DNA from 4 places in the Aliiglaciecola aliphaticivorans genome. Region 4 is predicted to be linked to each of the others. Evidence: predicted binding sites of a transcription regulator. Region 4 holds the regulator's gene; each other region holds the start of a gene.
The links. The regulator FNR, encoded in region 4, switches genes on or off when oxygen is low (the NO sensors DNR and NnrR bind a similar motif). The targets are predictions, from matches to a motif close to TTGATCTAGATCAA.

Region 1: the regulator FNR is predicted to act here: its motif matches at 2,283-2,296, upstream of hemN (oxygen-independent coproporphyrinogen III oxidase).
Region 2: the regulator FNR is predicted to act here: its motif matches at 2,166-2,179, upstream of ACYVIL_RS21220 (universal stress protein).
Region 3: the regulator FNR is predicted to act here: its motif matches at 3,725-3,738, upstream of frdA (fumarate reductase (quinol) flavoprotein subunit).

What each region holds. Positions count from the first base shown of each region.
Region 1 is NZ_BAAGTF010000001.1:90,103-95,513, reverse strand. It holds gene ACYVIL_RS00355 (substrate-binding periplasmic protein) at 1-562, opposite strand, end outside; gene ACYVIL_RS00350 (TonB-dependent receptor) at 755-2,170, shown strand; gene hemN (oxygen-independent coproporphyrinogen III oxidase) at 2,356-3,723, shown strand; gene ACYVIL_RS00340 (DUF58 domain-containing protein) at 3,748-5,085, opposite strand; gene ACYVIL_RS00335 (AAA family ATPase) at 5,082-5,411, opposite strand, start outside.
Region 2 is NZ_BAAGTF010000094.1:104,179-109,589, forward strand. It holds gene ACYVIL_RS21215 (MBL fold metallo-hydrolase RNA specificity domain-containing protein) at 1-1,042, opposite strand, end outside; gene ACYVIL_RS21220 (universal stress protein) at 1,236-2,063, opposite strand; gene ACYVIL_RS21225 (sodium/proline symporter) at 2,305-3,723, opposite strand; gene ACYVIL_RS21230 (serine hydrolase domain-containing protein) at 3,727-4,722, opposite strand; gene ACYVIL_RS21235 (hypothetical protein) at 4,804-4,941, opposite strand; gene ACYVIL_RS21240 (c-type cytochrome) at 4,960-5,411, opposite strand, start outside.
Region 3 is NZ_BAAGTF010000020.1:38,614-44,024, reverse strand. It holds gene ACYVIL_RS11885 (acyl-CoA dehydrogenase family protein) at 52-1,278, shown strand; gene ACYVIL_RS11880 (histidine phosphatase family protein) at 1,320-2,021, shown strand; gene ACYVIL_RS11875 (SDR family oxidoreductase) at 2,058-2,807, shown strand; gene ACYVIL_RS11870 (cytochrome b/b6 domain-containing protein) at 2,900-3,619, opposite strand; gene frdA (fumarate reductase (quinol) flavoprotein subunit) at 3,863-5,411, shown strand, end outside.
Region 4 is NZ_BAAGTF010000009.1:24,616-30,026, reverse strand. It holds gene ACYVIL_RS05315 (heavy metal translocating P-type ATPase) at 1-819, shown strand, start outside; gene ccoS (cbb3-type cytochrome oxidase assembly protein CcoS) at 832-1,017, shown strand; gene ACYVIL_RS05305 (sulfite exporter TauE/SafE family protein) at 1,014-1,679, shown strand; gene fnr (fumarate/nitrate reduction transcriptional regulator Fnr) at 1,705-2,442, shown strand; gene uspE (universal stress protein UspE) at 2,556-3,488, shown strand; gene ttcA (tRNA 2-thiocytidine(32) synthetase TtcA) at 3,606-4,511, shown strand; gene ACYVIL_RS05285 (patatin-like phospholipase family protein) at 4,527-5,411, shown strand, end outside.

The DNA of each region.
Region 1 (5,411 bases), on a different contig from region 4:
TTGCTGTCGCTTTACTGTCTTGCAAAATAGTTATCTGGGGGCCGTAATAGTAGTCCCCAACCACGCCAATTTTACTGCCATTGGCGATAAATTCGTCTATATCAGCGTAGGCGGCACGTTTTTTATCATCATTGCGAATATACAAGGAAAACTGTTCGGTTCGATAAGGATCACTAAAAAATGCGAATGCTTCTCTGGCGGGGGTTTTAGACGCACCAATAAGTATATCAACATTCCCCATTCGTAAATCTTCTAAAAGTGATACCCAGGTACCTTGCACATAGGAAACTGAGCATCCCATTTCATTTAATACGCCGGATACAATTTGAATGTCGACGCCACTTACTTCACCATCTACATTAACATATTGGTAAGGTTCCCAGACATCAAAGCCCAAACTATATGAGCAAGTGGGAAGTTCACTTGCGATATCAATTAATTGTTCTGTGTCCTTCAAAGGTTGTTCTTCAGATGTTTGACTTGACAACTTTGCCTGTTGTGGACTGCATGCTATTAAGGCAAAAGACAAACTCATTACTAGTAGCATTTTAAGCGTTTTCATAATGGTGTCCTCCATAAATAAATCACCCTAAGTTTAAGCGAGATTTCCAAATTTGCTATTTTCCAACTCCTTTTCCCAACACTTAATCTAAACTATTGATGTAAGTTTCAGTTATTTAATACAAATTTTCTCTGTAACTCTTTTTGTGGATATTCTACTATTCCAATGTGGCACATCAGTTAGGCAAAATTAATGGATAAACAAGTCAGTTCTAGATCAACTAGTCAAAAAGCACTACGAATTAACCTCGATGAAAAAAAGTACGGGACTATTGTTGAAATAGGCGCAGGGCAAGAGGTTGCCAGACAATTTTTCATTGCGGGCGCTGCAGCCGGCACCATAGCAAAAACGATGTCGGCCTATGACATGGTATTTTCAGATGCGATTTATGGTGTGCAGCAAGATGGGCGATACGTGAGTCAAGCACGTGTTCAAGCGATGATGGAGCAAGAGTTTGACTTAGTAGTAGACCGGGTCGGAAATATTCGTTCTAAAAGCTCTCGTTATTTTGCGTATGCAGCGACAGTGGCCGCTAAAAGCTTTGGCCGCAAAAATGAGTGTCATGCGTGGTTAGGGATCCGTATTCAAATGTACCCTGGCGCTGAACCTTCTGATATTAAAGTGCATGTTCGCATGTTTGATGATAATGCAGAAGCCCAGCAACAAGCCCTTGGTGTAATAGGCGTAAACTTAATATACGCGGCATACTTCTATTTTGAAGATCCTAAGATGATTATCGATTCTCTAACCGATAGCATGAAACCCAACCGTGTTGAAATTGACTTTATTGATTTTAAAGGTCCGTATTTCCTTGATGTCGATAATCGAGCTAAAAATTTACACCTTATCCGCAGTTGGAAAACACGTGCGGTTATGTTCAAACCAGATGGCAGTGTCGCCATCCCTGCTGAGCTCCTATACAAAAAAAATATTCTCACCATTCGTGGCTCATTTAGACCTGTTACTAAATTAAATGTAGATATGATTGAGCAAGGGCAGACCTCATTTTATGAGTTAAAGGGGGTCGACAAATCTAATACAGCGGTGATTGCCGAAATATCATTAAATGATATGAAAGGTAATGACGCACAAATGCCCGAAAAAGATATTGTTGCCCGGGTACAGTTACTTAACTCTTTGGGTTATAACGTGATGGTGTCTGACTATACTCGTTATTTCTCGTTACGTGCTTATTTCCGTCAATATACCAAGATGCAAATTGGTATTGTGGTAGGCATGGTCAACATCAAACAGATTTTTGATGAAGCCAGTTATAAAGGGGTTGAAGGCGGCATAATGGAGGGGTTCGGTAAGCTATTTCCAGACAATACCCGCATGTTCATTTACCCTGAGATAGATGAAAATGGTGAACTCAATGACTTCACTTTGGTAAAAGTACCAGAACACTTACGTTTCTTATATCGACATTTATTGGAAAATGGCTTCCTAGCCGGAATTGAATGCAGTGATAGTGCGTTATTTTCAATTTACTCCCGAGACCTATTAAAGCAACTGCCCTCAGGTCGAGGAGAATGGGAAAACGCGGTCCCCGAAAGTGTCGCCGAAGAAATCATCGAAAATAAATTTTTTGGATATCGTGAGCGTTAATTTACCTGTAAATTCCCCCCTAGAAAGGCAGTTTCATGAGGTTACTTCATCACTGCCTTTTTTTACATCTGTGTTTATCTGATTTGGCCACTATTTTGAAGTTGGCAAAATATTGCGCAAGATCAATAAAGGGGATATGTAAAAAAACTAAACTGCAATGACTAAACGATTATTGCGAAAACACTATGAACTCAAAACGCTTTTTCGACCCTCAATTACTTGAAAAGTATAATACCAATGGGCCGCGCTATACTTCTTATCCAACCGCTTTATCCTTTTGTGACTCTTTTTACAATGATGATTTGATCAAAGCAGTAAAAACCTCGCCCAACACTGATTTGTCTCTTTATATCCACATTCCCTTCTGTCACAGCCTTTGTTATTACTGTGGATGTAACAAAGTGGTTACCCGCCACCCAGAAAAAGCAGATGATTATATGTTCCATCTAATAGGCGAAATAACCCAGCGTAAAGCGCTGTTTAAAAAGCATATTGTTCGACAGATTCACTTAGGAGGAGGTACGCCTAGCTTCTTAAGCAAACAGCAGTTATCAAATTTAATGGCCGTACTAAAAAGCCATTTTAATCTCAGTGAAAACATCGAGATTGGCATAGAGATAGACCCCAGAAACTTAACTTTAGATTACATTGACCACCTTGCCAATATCGGTTTTAACCGACTTAGCATTGGCGTTCAAGATATGGATCCTCAGGTACAAAAAGCCATCAATAGAGTGCAATCTACTGAGTTAATCGAACAACTTGTTGAGCGCGCGAACAAATTTGGCTTCAATTCAGTTAATTTGGATCTTATCTATGGCCTCCCCCATCAAACGCCTGAGCGTTTTGCACGCACAGTAGATAAAGTTATTGAGATGGGTGTGCAACGAATTTCCCTGTTTAGCTATGCTCATTTGCCGCAACGCTTCCCAGCACAACGAAAGCTGCGTGATGAATGGCTGCCTAACGCAAATCAAAAGCTAGCATTGATGAAACTGGCAATTGAACGCTTCCTAGATGCTGGATATATCATGATCGGGATGGATCATTTTGCTAAACCCAATGACGAACTGGCTAAGGCACAAAGACAACACAAGTTACACCGCAACTTTCAGGGGTACACCACCCATGCAGATTGCGACTTACTCGGATTTGGCGTTTCTGCAATCAGCAATATTGGCGATTGTTTCAGCCAAAACTATAAGCAGTTAAACGAATACTACCAAGGGTTAAATGAAACCCATAGTGCGGTCCATAAAGGGGTTAAATTAAACCTTGATGACCAAATTAGAGGCTTTGTCATTAGTCAGTTAATGTGTAATTTCAAACTGGACAAAGCACAAGTAGAGAACCTATATGATATCCAGTTTGACCATTACTTCCGACAAAGTTTGCAAGCTTTGCAGCCGTTCGAGCAAGATAATCTGGTTGAAAATAGCCCTAAGCAAATTATAGTCAAAGACAAAGCTCGTTTACTGATCCGTAATATTTGTATGAGCTTTGATGCCTATATTAAAAATCAACAAATAGGCCGCTATTCAAGGGTGATATAGCATTCGCGTTATTGCCGATGAAGCCTAGAGTAAACCGGCCTTTTTAATACTCAAGTAAGTATTCAATACATTCGGGGTGAGGTGAGAAGCGGGTGCATTGATACAAATTACGCCCTTTTGTTTTAACCTTTGTACATTGCGATCTATGGACTTTTTAATTTTATGGGCTGACGCGTATACAATAGCGTCGTCAAAGGTTTCCACTGGCTGGTCATCAATATTTTTGTAGATAGGCTCTTCGATACTGATCACCGCGACTAAATGTTTGCCTTTGAGTAACTCGATTGCTTTGAGCAAATCATCAAAATCTTCATCACGCAAACAAGTAACTAATAAGATCAACGCTCTTTTGGGCTGTTTAACTAGTAATTCTTGGGCTGCACTCAAATAATCACTGGCGATTTTTTGAGGGTATAGATCATAGAAGTGTTGCATGACTTTACTGACATTTTGTGCGCCACGGACATGGCTTAACCATCGAGATTCACTACCAAAACTTTGCAAACTCAGGTTGTCACCATTTTTCAATGCCGTATAAGACAACATGATCAGAGAATTGAGGGCATGATCAAAATAACTCAGATCGTCGTCCTGCACACGCATACGTCGACCTGAGTCGAGCATTATAATGACGTGCTGATTTTTCTCTTCCTGGTATTCCCGTGAAATCAGTTTGTTAAACCGACTCGTAGCACGCCAGTCAATTTGTTTGATGCTTTCCCCTTCCCGATAATCACGCAGTTGTAGGAAATCCATACCACTTCCACGTTTATTAAACTTTTTTAGCCCTGCTTGGGTAAGGTTCACACTGCCTTGTAAACCCGCCAAATCAGAGATGGCAGTAAAATTCGGAAATACTTTATGTTCGCTAACATGCTCAATCCAATACACACAATCCCAAAACCCAAGCCTCGATTCAACTTTAATCTCAGTGGCGCTAATTTGTGCAGGGCCTCTTCTGCTAGGTGTGATCTGATAAGCAAACTCGGCGATTTGTCCTGGCTCTAAGTGGCAACGGTGAAAATTATTCGAACAATGCCAATGCTCAGGAACAATTTCACTACATTGCAGATTCAAATTTCGATACCCGCGGTTGGCCATCGCAATGCTCACGTTCTGCTGCACGTGCACCGACAAATTGTTAGGGACTTCTCGTTTCACCGCAACCTGGGGAGGATAACGACTGATAATTAAATCGTACCCCGCCAGTGCAATTGTCACGAATGCCAAGGCCATGGGTATACCAGCAAAGAACCCTAAGCCATTAAAATAAATGACAATAGGCAACACTAACCCTATCACGGACAAGGTAGCGACCCATTTGAGTAATCGCTTTGAAGGAGCTAACCGTATTCGTTTCATTGCCTTGGAGAAGCCGCCTGCTGAATAATTTCCGACAGCACTTGTTCCGCTGAAGAGCCCGATATTTCGCGTTCCGCAGAGAGGATGATTCGATGCCGTAAAACCGGTAACAACATGGCTTTAATGTGATCGGGCGTGACAAAACCTTGACCTTCACACAACGCCTTCACCTTAGCAGCCTGCACTAACGCAATGCTCGCGCGAATTCCGGCACCGTGCACTATCCCATCCCACTCGCGAGTGGCGCGCACTAATCCCACCGCATAATCTACGACTTTGTCGTCAATCAAAACTCGACTAACCAATGCTTTTAGGCCTAAGGCATC
Region 2 (5,411 bases), on a different contig from region 4:
ACATCCCACTTCCAGCAATAAAAATCGCGCCACGGTCAATCTGATTCAACGCCATAGACTCTTCTGTGCTGCTGGAATATTTCAATACAGGCAAGAATTTATGCAAACTTTGTTGTTTGTTCTCTCCTCCCATTGCTGAACGGTCTTCTTCATTGAAGACATTCTGATAGCGGTGATAAATTTCAGTTACCGCGATCGCCATTGGACTATCTAAAAATACCGCTTGTTGCTTTAGTTTTCCTTTTTGATACAGCTCGCCGAGTCGAAATATGATTTCTTGAGTTCTGCCAACAGCAAACGAAGGGATTAAAATATTTCCGCCATTTTCAGAAGCCTCTTCGATGACATCCTCAAACTCTTGCAGTGTTTCACCCATAGAACGATGGTCGCGGTCACCGTACGTCGATTCAAGCAGCAAAACATCAGCAGAATCGACTAATTCTGGATCCTTTAATAACGCAGCTTGTGAGTTTCCAAGATCACCTGAGAATACTAATTTTTTCGGCCCTGCTTGCTCATCTATCAAGACTTCCACAATGGCAGAACCAAGGATATGACCCGCATCGAGAAAGTGAATCGTCACCCCCTCAGCGACATCTCGTTTTTGATGGTAGTTTATGCCAATACAGACATCTAGTGTGGTTTCTACGTCCTGTAGGTTATACAGAGGTTCAAGCTCCTCTTTACCTGCGCGGCGACGGCGCTTATTTTCCCATTCAACATCTCGTTGCTGTAATGATGCTGCGTCTTTGAGCAACACCTCTATTAACTCTTTAGTGGCCGAAGTCATATAAATAGGACAACTTAAACCTTCAGAAACGAGCAGTGGCAAACGACCAGAATGGTCTAAGTGAGCATGGGAAAGCACCACGGCATCCAACTGACTGACATCGAATGGTAAGGGTTTTAAATTAGCCTCTTCTTCTTCTCGTCGGCCTTGAAACAATCCACAATCGAGTAATACCTTACTATTTCCAGATTGCAGCAAATACATGGAGCCTGTTACGCCTTCAATAGCCCCAAAAAATGTCAGTTTAGCCATGATTATCTCCGTTATGATTGTTAAGCCAAGTCATCTACCTCAAACATTTTAGGTATAGCAGGACGGCGAACGGCCACCATTACAATGGCTCAAAAAACACCTTAATGTTGAGCTAAGCCCTGCATTTCCGTTGATACCTCTATTGTCTTTGATACCTCTATTGTCTTTGATACCTTTATTGCCTTTGACACCTTTACTGCCTAACGATTAGCACATCAACGGTTAATCGGTTCAGAATTTTTTCTGCTGTATTGCCAATTAAAAACCCTTTAATTCCTTTGCGTCCAACATTGCCAATTACCACTAAATTTGCCTTCATTTTGCTGGCCACTGAAGGTATCAACACATACGCAGAGCCTGCCTCAATTTTCGCGTTGTAGTCTGTAAACACGCCAGTTTCTTCGACAATTTGTTGTAGTTTCTGTTTCGATTCTTTACCCCGTTTAACCATGACCTCTCCTGGCTCAGTAATATCAAACTCTTGTTTGATCCTAGGTATAGGGATCACGCCTAACACAGAGACTTCCGCTGACAACTTATTGGCAAGATGTGCAGAAGTCATTAACACTTTATCATTCAACTCTTTTTGAGCAGGGGTTCTGGTGAAAATATCAACAGTGCCTAACAATTTAGGTTGTCCCCGCCAGCGATTATCTCCACAGAGTAAAACACTGGATTTAACAGGGCCTTTCAGCGCCGCTTTGATCAATGAAAAGTCTAGGGTTTCACGCCCCAATTGCGGTCTATGCAGAAAAGTTGTATCAAATTGGTGGTTGCTGAGGGTTTTTAACAGTAACTCTTCTCGCTCAGGTGCCGTTTCAGCGGCTTCTAATAGAATAGTTGTTTTACATGCTTGGTTCACTTCAGTGTCGATTAACCGATGAAGGGCCTCAACATTAGAATCGAGCAAGTCGTTTGCAATATAAAGCACAGTAATACTCTCAGGCGCGAACTTGAGTGCTTTTTTCAACATCGGCTTTACGCTTTCTTTCCTTTCGATAACAACTAAAATATCTCTCATAAACCTTCCTAACAATGCTATTCAATGAGTAATCTTTTTAAAGTGATTTCAACAATATGCGTTAACGTAAACCTAAGCATAGTTTAAAATTGTTCTAGTTGAATGATCCACATCAAGGTATGTGATTAAAATGAGGAAATTTTTGTTGCCAACATTATGAATATTGAAAGTTTGGATTAAGGGGAAAATAGCGCCACCATTGGGATGCAATGATGGCTAATTAGTCAGTGATGGAAAACCACTACGTGATGTTAGCGCGGGGTTTTGAGCCTACAAATGCGATACAAAGTGCGATGGAAAACGGCACTACCCGCTCCAAAAAGTCTCCTGGGGTACTGGGTAGTAGGTAAAAGGTAACCGCTAACACAAAACCCGTTATCATTGCCAATAGTGTCGCTTTGGGTTGTATATCTCGATTGCATAAACGCACAATAATAATAGGCCCAAAAGACGCACCTAGTGCGACCCACGCAAAGATGGCTCTGCTAAATATGGCTTCAGGCATATATAAAGTGACTAACACCGAAAAAACCACAACCAACAAATTACTCAGTCGTGAAATGGTCAAGGCTGAAAAACGAGAACGTTTTTCTAAGCCTAAATCATGGGCAACCACTGAGGCACTCACTAATAACTGACTGTCAGCAGTGGACATGATGGCAGATAACACGGCTGCGGTAATAACACCTGCAACTATTGGGTGGAACAGTTCTGTGGTAAGCACAAAGAATAGATTTTCAGGGTTATCCAACTGCATTTGCAAAGCAAGCCCTGCTAAACCAACGACAACAACCCCTAAATCAACGATTAGAAACCAAGCAGCGGCGATGCGACGGCCGGTTTTGATTGCCTTTTCATCTTGCAGCGCCATAAAACGTAGCAACATGTGGGGTTGTCCCATTGAAGACACCGACACACTTAAGTTACCAATAATAACGCCAGCGGCTAATAAGCCAATGTTGCCACCGGTTAGACTGAGTTGTTCCGCTGTGGCAACGTTTAAAAGAGTAGTAATAAAGTCTACAGGTCCACCTAATGCTACAACTGCGGCAATGGGCAATGCCAAAGTCGCGATGGCCATAATAGAGCCCTGCAGCGCATCTGTCATACTGACAGCCCAAAAACCGCCTAACACAGTGTAAATAAAAATGATCGCTGCGCCGATTAATACACTCTCAGTCATTGGCATATCAAAGGTAGCAGAGAACATATTTCCTGCGCCTTGGAATTGGGCCGCCACGTAGAGGGTAAAAGAGATTAAAATAATTAAGGATGCACAGACCACAATGAGTTTTTTAATCTGGCCGTTGCTGCCAAAACTCAAAAAGTCAGTCACAGTAAGGTCTTTTTGTTCAAGACTTGTGTGATAAAGCCTGGGGGCAAACCAATACCAAGATATAAACATCCCCAAGATACTGCCTAAGGCTAACCAGATACCAGAGATCCCCAGCACCATCACAACGCCACTAAAACCAAGCAGTTTCCATGCTGAAGATGAGCTAGCTGAGTAGCTTACAGCAGCAACAAATGGGCCTAAACCACGCCCACCCAGGAAAAAATCTTCGGTGTTTTTTACCCGCCGTTGCGCCCAAAAACCAATTCCCAACAAAACCAGTTTATACACCACTAAGACCACTAAAATGTAACTGGCGTCTGACATGGTTTACGGCTCCATAATGCTGCGAATAATAGTATTAGGTATGTAACTGTTATCCCATTCTTTTCCAGGTGCCCAGCTAAATCCACCAGTACGCAAAATCACCAAGTCCATAGATGGAACGATATACATCACTTGATTACCGCTACCATCAAACAAAAATAAATCATCTGCTAGGTACGGCTCACTGTGAATCACACCAAAGCCTTTAGGTTTACCCACTTCAGTCCAGGCACGCTTAGGTAAATAAGGTTTTCCCAACCAAATATGCAAGCCCATGGCTGGGTTAGCCGGTGATGGCGTTAAATACTCTTGCATCCAATTATCTGCAAATAGAGAGTTGCCATCTATTTCGCCACCGTTGGATAACAAAATTCCCATTCGTAACCAGGACTCAGAAGGTAACAGTAAACAGCACCCACTGTGTGCCAGTCCATTAGGGCGATTAAGCATCACCTCACCACCTTGGGCATGTAGCGGCTTGATTAACGATTCTGATAAATATTGGCCATAGGGTCTTTGCGTTGCTCGCTCTAGAATTAGCGCTAGCAAATCAGAGACAACCTGGCTGTAGTCATATTTTGTGCCCGGTTCGTCTACCAATTCGTAGTCGTTAATAATCACATCTTCTGTATAACCTGAAAGGTATGAACGGGTAAAAGTGCTGAATGGACTCATATCGAGGGTATAATAGCGCTCAAAACCAGCAGACATTTGAAGCAGATGGCGAATGCTAATGGCTGCTTTTTCGGTATTTTTCCATTCAGTGATATAGGTCGATGCGGGCTCATCTAAGCCAGCAATGTAACCTTCTTTAATCGCTCGTGAAATCACCAAAGACGCTACCATTTTCGCCATACTTTTACCTACAATTAACGAATTTTCATCCATACCTTGATAGTGTTCACGAAAACGCAATTTGCCTTGATGCCAAATTAACAAAGAAGTACTGCGGCGTTCAGCGGCATATTCACTTACATCAGCAAGGGCATCCGAAGGGATACTCCCTGGCCCTTCATTGACTACGTCAAATAGTTGCTTAGCAGCACCTTCTACTGGATATTCTGAACCTTCCCACCCAGACTACGGTAACGTACCTTTACCGGTAGCAATTAAATAATATCGCTTCCAAAAAAGAGGATCTTGCAAATACAAAACCGCCCCTACCAACATCACTAGTGCTAACAAACCAATAAAAATTTTACCGACAGTCTTGCCCATTGATTTCAATCCTTACATCTATTTAGATGAAATATATTCTAAATAATCAATCACTTGATTGCGTTTCACTGGATCGGATAAATCAGTCTGCTGGTTCATTAAGGTACCAGGTACAAATTCTTTACCGTGTGAGAGAAATTCTGATAAGTTCGCTCTAGTCCAAAACATGCCTTCTACGCCAGCTTTAACCATACCTTTAGAATAACGACCATATCCCGCTGCGGTGCCTGCTTGTCGATTAAACACACCAACTAAATTTGGCCCCAATAAATGCTCTTTGCTTTCTACGGCATTGTGACACTGAGTACACCAAGATGCCGTTTCCTTAGCCGCGGCTAAATTTTCAGAGGTAGGGAAAATCTCAGTTTTTGGACGTGGAGGCGTAAGAACTTCCTTAGACTCAACGAAAACCGTTTCTTCTGCAGCGCTTTGATGCCAAGGTGGTAAAACTTTAAACGCGAAATAAGGTA
Region 3 (5,411 bases), on a different contig from region 4:
GATAACAACTATGGTTATGCTAGATGTTAAGTTAATTATTCGGAGACCATTATGCATTTCGAACACAGTCAAAAGGCACAAGATTATCTTTCTCAGGTGAAAGCCTTTATGCAAGAGCATGTTTATCCCATAGAGAGCAAAATCTACGCTGAAATGGAAGAAATGAATCCCGCTGGCGATTGGAAGAACTGGAAGCTTCACCCCGAAGTCGAAAAATTAAAGATCAAAGCTCGTGAGCAAGGATTATGGAACCTGTTCTTACCCGACGAAAAGTTAGGCAAAGGACTAAGCTGCATAGAATACGCCCCTTTAGCGGAAGAAATGGGGCGCGTTCCGTTCTCCCCTGAAATTTTTAACTGTAATGCCCCAGACACTGGCAATATGGAAGTACTTTATCATTTTGGTTCTGAAGTCCAAAAACAACAATGGTTAACGCCTTTATTAGCTGGTGAAATCCGCTCTGTTTTTGGTATGACTGAGCCTGAAGTTGCATCTTCGGATGCAACCAATATGGCTGCAACCATAGAGCTGGACGGCGATGAAGTTGTGATTAATGGCAAAAAGTGGTGGAGCACGGGATTAGGTCACCCTAATGCTAAAGTGACTATCTTTATGGGGTTATCTAATCCTGAAAATGAACGACATGCCCAGCACAGCATGGTGTTAGTGCCCCTTGACAGTAAAGGCATCGAAATTAAACGTATGTTAACCGCCTATGGCGACTACGATGCACCTTATGGTCACGGTGAAATGCACTTTACCAATGTTCGCGTACCTAAAGAAAATATCATTATGGGCTTGGGTAAAGGCTTTGCCATTGCCCAAGGTAGACTTGGTCCTGGCCGCATACATCACTGCATGCGTGCAATCGGTATGGCCGAAAAAGCCCTTGAACTAGCAATATTACGTGGACAGGCACGTCAAGCCTTTGGCAAACCTCTGATAAAGTTAGGCGGTAATCAAGAACGCATTGCAGAAGCACGCATGGCAATAGATCAAGCTCGCCTGCTAACGTTAAACGCAGCGTGGAAAATAGATGCAGTAGGAGTAAAGAATGCCATGACAGAAATCTCGGCGATAAAAGTAGTTGTGCCTAGAATGCTGCAAAATGTGGTTGATATGGCTATCCAGTTCCATGGTGGCGCGGGTATGTGCAGTGACTTCCCTCTCGCCCGATTCGCCGCAGGCGCGCGTTCACTGAGGCTTGCAGATGGCCCAGACGAAGTCCATCAGGGTATGGTGACTCGCATAGAGCTGAAAAAGTATGTAAACAAGTAAGCTTACCTGAAACTGTGAACAACGATTTAGTAGGATAAAATTTGACAGCCATTTATTTAATTAGACATGGCCAAGCTTCTTTTGGCCAGCAAAATTACGATAAGCTTTCGGATATCGGACATCAGCAAGCTAAGCTGTTAGGTCATTCACTGCAGACTCGGATTGGCAAATTTGATAACGTTTTTTTAGGCAGCATGTTGCGCCATAAACAAACCTTGCAAAATTGCTTATCCGCGATGTCTTCCGTTGTTGATGAATCAAACTGGAATATCGATGCCAATTGGAACGAATACGATCATAACGACATCATTGCCCAAATGGGGCCAGAATTTGCTGATGCACCTTCCGTTAAAAACTGGATATTAGCCCAGGAAAATCCCAAAGTAGCCTTTGAGCAATTATTCAATGATGCCATGAACCGCTGGATGTCAGGTCAACATTGTAACGAATATGTTGAGTCATGGCAGCAATACCTGAATCGTGTAAAAGGGGCGCTAGAAAATGTGTTAGACAAAGCAAAAGGTGCCAAAAAAGTAGCTATTTTCACCTCTGGCGGCCCTATTTCAGTGATTAGTCAATATTTGTTAGGGGTTCCCGCTGACAATGTAATGCAAGTAAATTGGACCTTAGTCAATTGTGGTATAACTAAATTAATTCATACCCAATCTAGAGTGTTTCTATCTACCTTAAACGATCACAGTCATTTCGAAGGTGAACATAAATCTTTGATTACCTATAAATAACTTTTCAAACATGAAACTTAAAAGCGTAGCCCAATGATGAGCAGAAAAAACATATTAATTACCGGAGCCAGCTCAGGCTTGGGTAAAGGCATGGCCATTGAATTTGCTAAAATGAACAGAAACTTAGCCCTATGTGCTCGGCGCATTGAGCGTTTGGATGAGTTGAAACTAGAATTGCTCAGCATCAACCCTGAGATTAAAGTATCCATTAAATCTTTAGATGTAGATGACCATGAGCAAGTATTCAACGTATTTAACGAATTCCATCAAGAGTTTGGCCAGATAGACCGGGTTATCGTAAATGCGGGCATGGGAAAAGGTGCTCCAATTGGTACAGGGTATTTCTACGCCAATAAGCAGACAGCCATCACTAATTTTGTATCCGCTATCGCCCAGTGTGAAGCGGCAATGACAATATTTAGGCAACAAAATGCAGGTCATTTAGTCACAATATCATCCATAAGTGCCCTTCGCGGGGCAAGAAGAGCTATGAACGTTTATGCCGCCACAAAGGCCGGACTAACGTCGCTTAGCGAAGGAATGAGAATTGATGTCATGGATACCCCTATTAAGGTCTCTACTGTACACCCGGGTTTTATTCGCAGTGAAATTAACGAAAAAGTGAAAAAAGTCCCCTTTATTGTAGATACCGAAACAGGCTGCAAGGCAATGGTAAAAGCTATCGAAAAAGAAGGGGCAAACAGCTATGTGCCAAGCTGGCCTTGGGCAGTCATCCGGCCAATTCTGAGCATAGCTCCACTGAACTGGTTAAAGAAAATGAGTTGAGGCTTTAGCTAAAGCCCTCCCCTTTTACACTAGCTAAACTCAACCTATACTGGCTGTGGTGTATATTTTTAATTTGGGTATACAGGTATTAGTTAATCATCTCTATTGTCTTTTTTCGGAATGTACTTATAACCATTTATCATAGCGGAAACCAACGCCGTTTTCTCTCTACGCTCGGCAACTATCACCCCAACGATATGCAACGGGATCAAGAATAACAAGGTATAAAAAGCATAAACATGTGCAGTGATAAATGGTTTTCGAATATCGCGCATCTCTAAGTAGGCCTGATCATCAACATTTTCTTTAGAATAAGGCTCAATGAGATCAAGTTTACTGCTATCAATGGCAATACTTTTCGCAAAATATTGGCCGAACGGTGGATAATAAATATCCGTACCGGCGATTATTAAACCGCTGATCATTTGAATGCACATTGACAATAATAATGCCCCCACCATCAACTTTCCGAGAGGGTTGTGCCCCTTGTATTTTTTATGGGGTTGCTGTTTGAATTCAGCCAACTCTTGGCTAAAACCTTTAGTAAAGGGTAAGGTTTTTTTCCAGCGCTCGTAACCTTTGCCGAAAAAGCCCATCACTAGCCTTAATAACAAATTGATCGCAAACACATACCCGGTAATGACATGCAGGGTTTTAAGTAGAATTTTACCATCAACACTTACGCCCAACGTTTTCGCATTAAAAATTATTAAGCCTAACCCCAGCAGTATTGTAATTGCTAAAACATTTATCCAATGAAAGAGTCTTAAATACCGACTCCATACATACACTTGTTGGTATTGGTTGTTCATGTTTTCCCCAAAGTATTTGTCAAATAAGCTACTTATTAGAATAAAGGATAACGCAGTTGAAAAATATTCCTCCAATCAAAACTAGGCAGCACAAAGCAGATTTCATTGATCAAGGTCATTAATTGGTCGTTTAACAGTATTAACCTTAGCATCTTTATGGTTATATTATCTACTCACACTTATCATTTCTAAGCGAAAGTGTGTTTTGGCTTGAATGATAAATACACAAAGGAATGGGACCAAATGAAATATAAAGATTATGACGTTCTTATTGTTGGAGGTGGCGGGGCTGGTTTGCGAGCAAGTATTGCCGCAGCTCAACAGGCACAGCAAACAGGCTGTGATCTTAGTATTGGTTTAGTATCCAAAGTGTATCCTATGCGTTCCCATACCGTTGCAGCGGAGGGAGGGGCTGCAGCAGTCACCCGTGACGATGATAGTTTTGCTGCACATATTGAAGACACAGTCGCAGGGGGAGATTGGTTAGCTGAGCAATCAGTTGTTGATTACTTTGTAAGGCATGCCCATCAAGAACTCGTGCAAATGGAACAGTGGGGCTGTCCTTGGAGCCGCAAAAACGATGGTTCTGTGCAAGTTCGTCGTTTTGGCGGCATGAAAATAGAGCGCACTTGGTTCGCCGCCGATAAAACCGGTTTCCACATGTTACATACATTATTTCAAACGTCGTTGCGTTATGATGCGATTCAGCGTCTTGATGAGTTTTTTGTGCTCGACTTGTTAGTCAATAATGGACAAATCTCTGGCATTGTAGCGTTAGAAATAGCCACGGGTGAGTTACACCTTATTCGTGCCAAATCCGTTATTTTAGCCACCGGTGGAGCCGGCAGACTATTTCGTTTCAATACTAACGGTGGCATTGTCACTGGCGATGGTATGGCACTAGCCTTCCGTCAAGGTGTGGCACTGCGCGATATGGAATTTGTACAATATCATCCCACCGGACTGCCAGGTTCAGGAATATTAATAACCGAAGCCTCCCGGGGTGAAGGTGGCTTAATGCTCAACAAACAGGGCTATCGGTACTTACAAGATTACGGTTTGGGACCCGAAACACCCGTGGGTGAACCTAAAAATAAATATATGGAGCTGGGACCCAGAGACAAACTGTCACAGGCGTTTTGGCAAGAACAGCAGGCTGGACGGACTGGTCGTTTCGGTGACAGCGATGTGGTCTATTTAGATTTGCGACACTTAGGAAAAGCTTATATACACGAACGTCTTCCGTTTATTTGTGAGCTGGCAAAATCCTATGTCAATGTAGATCCCGTCAAAGAACCCATACCTGTGCGTCCGGCTGTGCATTACACCATGGGCGGAATCACCACTAACGCTCGGTGCGAAACATCGATAAAAGGACTGTTTGCCGCTGGGGAATGTGCTTCTGTTGGCCTCCACGGAGCAAACCGTTTAGGTTCCAATTCCCTCAGTGAACTATTGGTGTTTGGCCGTTTAGCAGGCGAACAAGCCGTTATATTCAGTCAACAGCAAGAACTCACGCCAAAAGCTGATCTAGAAGAGCAGTTTCAAGCTCAACAACAACGTATAAACACATTGCGCAATCAACAAGGTCGAGAAAATTGGGTCGCTATTAAACGGCAGTTAATTAAATCCATGGAGGAGGGTTGCGGAATCTATCGTGAACAAGCTGGAATGCAAAGTACGTTGAATACCATACGTGAGCTTAAAACTCGCTATCAACAGATTAGCTTAAAGGATAAAAGCTTAGGATATAACACCGAGCTTTTACAATGTATTGAGGTGGGATTTGGTC
Region 4 (5,411 bases):
GTCAGCGAAGTTGAATTGTTTAACCAAAGTGAAGAAAGTTTTGTTCTCAATTTAGCCGCAGGAATCGAACAATTTTCTAGACATCCTATATCTCGAGCCTTCCAGTCTGAGACGCCTTTAGAAGTCAGCCAAGTCGTTTCTATTGCTGGTAAAGGATTGCAGGGTATCTATCAGTCTCAGAACGTCAAGATAGGCAACCTAAGCATTTTAGATAGCGCTTCAGATTTGCCCTTGGATGCGGATGACACCAAAGTATATTTACAACTCGGTGAACAGTTACTGGCTGCTTTTAAAATCAAAGATGTAGTCAAAAAAGACGCGAAGCAACTAGTGCATGATTTAAACAGCAAGCAACTGGTTATGTTAAGCGGTGACGCACAAGAAAATGCATTATCCGTTGCCGAGTCATTAGGCATATCCACTGTATATTTTAGACAAACGCCTCAACAAAAGCTCACCTATATCCAAAGTTTGCAGGCCAAAGGGCATAAAGTATTGATGATCGGTGATGGTATCAATGACGCGCCAGTATTAGCTGCAGCAGATGTGTCTATTGCTGTTGGAGACGCCAGTGATATGGCAAAACGTTCAGCTGATATCATTTTATTGAATACTAAATTAAGCAATGTGAAATTTGCTGTTAGTATGGCAATTAAAGTGCGCCATAAGATTAAGCAAAATATGCTTTGGGCTATCGGTTATAATACACTTATTCTGCCCCTGGCAGTGGCTGGGTATTTAAGCCCTTGGATGGCGGTAATTGGTATGTCTTTAAGTTCAATCATTGTGGTAGCAAACTCCATTCGCTTGTTACGTTAATAGGAAACTAAATTGAGTATTATTTATGTGCTGATACCCATTGCTATTTTATTAGTTTTGTTAGCCATTGGGATCTTTTTTTGGGCGGTAAAGTCAAATCAATTTGAAGACCTTGAGCGTCAAGGTTATAACATTTTATTTGATGACGACGTCGATAAGAACGCACAAAGTAAAGTCTCTAAAACTGAAAAGAAATGAACGAAATCAGCTGGTTTTCTGCCATTTTAATCGGCCTTGCAGGGAGTGTACATTGTGCAGGAATGTGCGGTGGAATTGTTACCTCATTTACTTTTGCCTTACCAAAAAACCAATCTCAATGGCCTTTCTTAATCGCCTATAATACGGGGCGTATTTTATCTTATAGTCTTGCAGGAGCCATCGCAGGCCTATTAGGCCAAATTGTCACCACTAAGTCTTTTATCAATCCACAAGCGTTGACTCTTTTTGGCGGCGTATTTATGGTATTACTGGGTTTGTATGTTGGTCAATGGTCGAAATTACTGACTAAGGTAGAACGCGTTGGCGCAATTTTTTGGCGTAAAATCAGCCCGTTATCAAAACGATTTATCCCATTTAAACATCCAATGTATGCTGTCCCTTATGGGTTGATTTGGGGTTGGCTGCCCTGTGGACTCGTTTATTCAACATTAACCTGGAGTGTTTCAACTGGCGGTGTCGTACAAGGTGCACTAACTATGTTGTGCTTCGGTTTAGGCACCCTACCTATCATGTTAGCAATGGGTGCGAGCGCAACTCAAATAAGACATTGGTTAACTCATGCTATGGTGAAACGCAGCGTAGCAGTTTTATTATGTTTATTTGGCTTGATTTTATGTTATCAAGGGATTCATAATTGGTAACTGATGAATTACATGGAACTAACTAATGTCTGATTCGAACAAGTTTAGTATTCGCTGCCAAAATTGCAGTTTTAACCATCTGTGTATTCCCGTAGCGTTAAATCAAACAGAAATGGAAAGTTTGGACGAAATAATTGAACGCAAACGTCCTTTACATAAAAATGATCAACTCACTATACCAGGGCAGAAATTCACCTCTTTGTTTGCCGTAAGAACAGGTTCGTTTAAGTCCTACATTACCTCGCCAGATGGTGAACAACAAATCACTGGATTCCATTTCCCCGGTGATATAGTTGGATTTGACGGACTTTTTTCAGAAAAATACCAAAGTTATAATCAGGCCATGGAAACCTCGATGGTCTGTGAATTACCCTACGATAAACTTGATACCATGAGTGAGCAGCTACCTTCTTTACGCAAAGAAATGCTTAAAATCATGAGCACCGAAATAAATCAAGATCATAGTTTAATGATGCTGTTAAATAAACGCACAGCGGAAGAGCGTCTTGCACACTTTTTAGTTAATTTGTCTGATCGCTTTCACTCCCGTGGTTTTTCAGAAACAGAATTTAATTTAACCATGACGCGCAATGAAATAGGTAATCACCTCGGACTCACGGTTGAAACAGTAAGTCGTTTATTAACGCGCTTTCAAAAAGAAAATATCATAAAAGTAGATGGTAAGTTTATTCAGATATTGAATTTACCTGGCCTCAGAGAAAAACTAGGTGAGCATGTTGTGCAAAACAAAGCGTGCGGATAAGTCTTTCCAGTTACGTTGATATAGGTCAAAACAATTACTCTGTTAGTTGGCAAAATAGCTAAAGTACCCATACACTTAAGTTGTGAGTGTAAATCTATGAAGGGAGTTAACTTATGTCTGTTTTTAACAAAATTTTAGCTGTTGTCGATCCATCCAAAGAAGATCAGAAAGCTTTTAAGCGCGCCCTTTTGTTGGCTCAAAAGACCGGCGCGAGCATCACCGCATTTCTATCTATATACGATTTTTCATATGAAATGACGACTATGCTGACGGTAGATGAACGCGAAACAATGCGGCAGGCTGTGGTAGATGACAAGACCGAATGGCTTGCTAATATTGTCGAACCCTTAGCGACCAATTCATCGACTTCAGTAGATATCAAAGTCGTTTGGCATAATCGTCCTTATGAAAGTATTTTATTCGAGGTGATTGATCACAGTTATGATTTAATCGTCAAAGGAACTCATGAGCACGACACCTTAAAGTCAGTCATATTCACCCCAACTGATTGGCATATTCTCCGTAAATCTCCGGTTCCAGTTTTACTTGTCAAAGAGCATGACTGGCCTGTCAATGGTAATATTTTAGCGGCTGTTGATGTGGGAAGCGAAGATGAAGAACACCGCAGTTTAAATAACCTCATCACCAAAAAAGCTGCGATAATGGCGGATTTATTAGAAGGTAAGATTAACTTAGTCAATTCTTATCCCGGAACGCCTGTAAACATCGCCATCGAAATTCCAGAGTTCGACCCTGTTGGTTATACTGAATCAGTGAAACAATTTCATGCAAAAGCGATGCTTGAACATGCAGAAAAATTCAATATCCCCCAAGAAAACCAGCATTTAAGCGAAGGGCTTCCAGAAGATGTGATACCTTCAGTGGCGAAAACCATTGACGCTGAACTCGTTGTTATTGGCACCGTAGGTCGCACAGGTATAACCGCAGCACTTATCGGTAATACCGCTGAGCACACCATTGACTCACTCAATTGCGATGTATTAGCAATTAAACCCGAAGGATTTGAGTGTCCACTTAAGCACTAGCAAGACAAAAACGCTATCAGACTCAGTGTTGATTAAAAACATTTGAAATTAGAGTATTTATGTCCGTTAGGAGGACAGGTATAATCTGGGCTGATAGCAATGTTTTCTAGGAATAAGATGAGTAAGCTCGAGTCTCTGTCTGAGAGTAAAAAATACAGTTTCAATAAACTCCAAAAACGCTTAAGACGCAATGTAGGTAAAGCGATTGCCGATTTCAATATGATTGAAGATGGCGATAAAGTAATGGTCTGCTTGTCTGGTGGAAAAGACAGTTACACCATGCTCGATATATTAATGTTTCTTAAAAAAATTGCCCCCATTAACTTTGAGATTATCGCGGTAAATTTAGATCAGAAACAACCTGGCTTTCCAGCTGAGATACTGCCTAATTACTTAGACAATTTGCAGGTCCCCTTTGAAATAGTAACCGAAGATACCTACTCCATTGTCAAAGATAAAATTCCTGAAGGAAAAACCACTTGTTCTCTTTGTTCTAGGTTAAGAAGAGGAATATTGTATAAAACAGCGACCCGTTTAGGCGCAACCAAAATTGCCTTGGGGCACCACAGAGATGACATGTTGGAAACGTTATTTTTAAACATGTTCTATGGTGGACGCTTAAAATCCATGCCGCCAAAATTAGTCAGCGATGATGGTAAACAAATGGTAATACGGCCGTTAGCCTATTGCTCAGAAAAAGAAATCAGCCAGTATTCAGATCTCGTCGAATTTCCTATTATTCCCTGTAATTTGTGTGGTTCACAAGAAAACCTGCAACGCAAAGTGATAAAAAATATGCTGAATGATTGGAACCAGCGTTTTCCTGGTAGAATAGAAAGTATGTTCAAGGCAATGCAAAATGTGGTTCCATCTCACCTTGCCGATAAAGAACTCTTCGACTTTAAAACCCTAGAGACACAACAAACGCCGTTCGCTAACGGTGACATTGGATTTGATCAAGATGACTTCTCCCCTTCATCTATAAATACAGATGAAACAGTCAATATTATTAATATAAGTTAAGGATCATTTCAATAAATGAAAATTGGATTAGCATTAGGAAGCGGTGCCGCTAGGGGCTGGGCGCATATCGGCATTATTCAAGCTTTAGAAGAACTTGGCATCGAGGTAGATGTGGTAGCAGGTTGTTCAATAGGCGCATACGTGGGTGCGGCTTATGCGAGTAATAAGTTAGAGCCCCTAGCAGACTGGGCCAGCTCTTTATCAGAATGGCAAGTATTAGGGCTTATGGGAGTTGGTTTTCGCAAAGGCGGGCTTGCCAGCGGAATAAAAGTGTTTAAAGCGCTAGAGGAAAACTTCTGTGAACGAGAATTTGAGCAATTATCCAAACCACTAGGTGTAGTGGCAACCGACCTTTATAGCGGTAAAGAGGTTTCATTTACCCAAGGGCCCATAGGCGAAGCTGTCAGAGCTTCTTGTGCGATACCAGCACTATTTCCGCCTATTGCGTATAAAGGGCGATGGTTAGTAGACGGTGCGGTGGTGAACCCTGTGCCGGTAAATTTGTGTCGCCAGCTCGGTGCAGATTTTGTTTTTGCGGTAAATTTGAGTGCTGACTTTCGACCTGAAATACAGGCGCAGTATCAGATGGAACATGAAAACAACCAGAAGCGAACCAACGATTTTTTCAATAAAAGTCACTCATTTATGCAACGCATTTTCAGCGGTAGATTTAAAAAAGATATTGATGACGAGGAGCTCGAATCTTTAGAAGAGATCGAAGATATAGACGATTTGGCGTTGGAATCAAGCATAAAATCAGAAAATGAGGCACCAGCAGAATCCACAGAATCAACCTTGGATAACCTAGATAAAACAGCCACACCGCATACGACTAGTAAGATGAAATTAACAGACAATACACCGAGTATGCTGGGGGTAATGTCAAACTCCTTAGACATT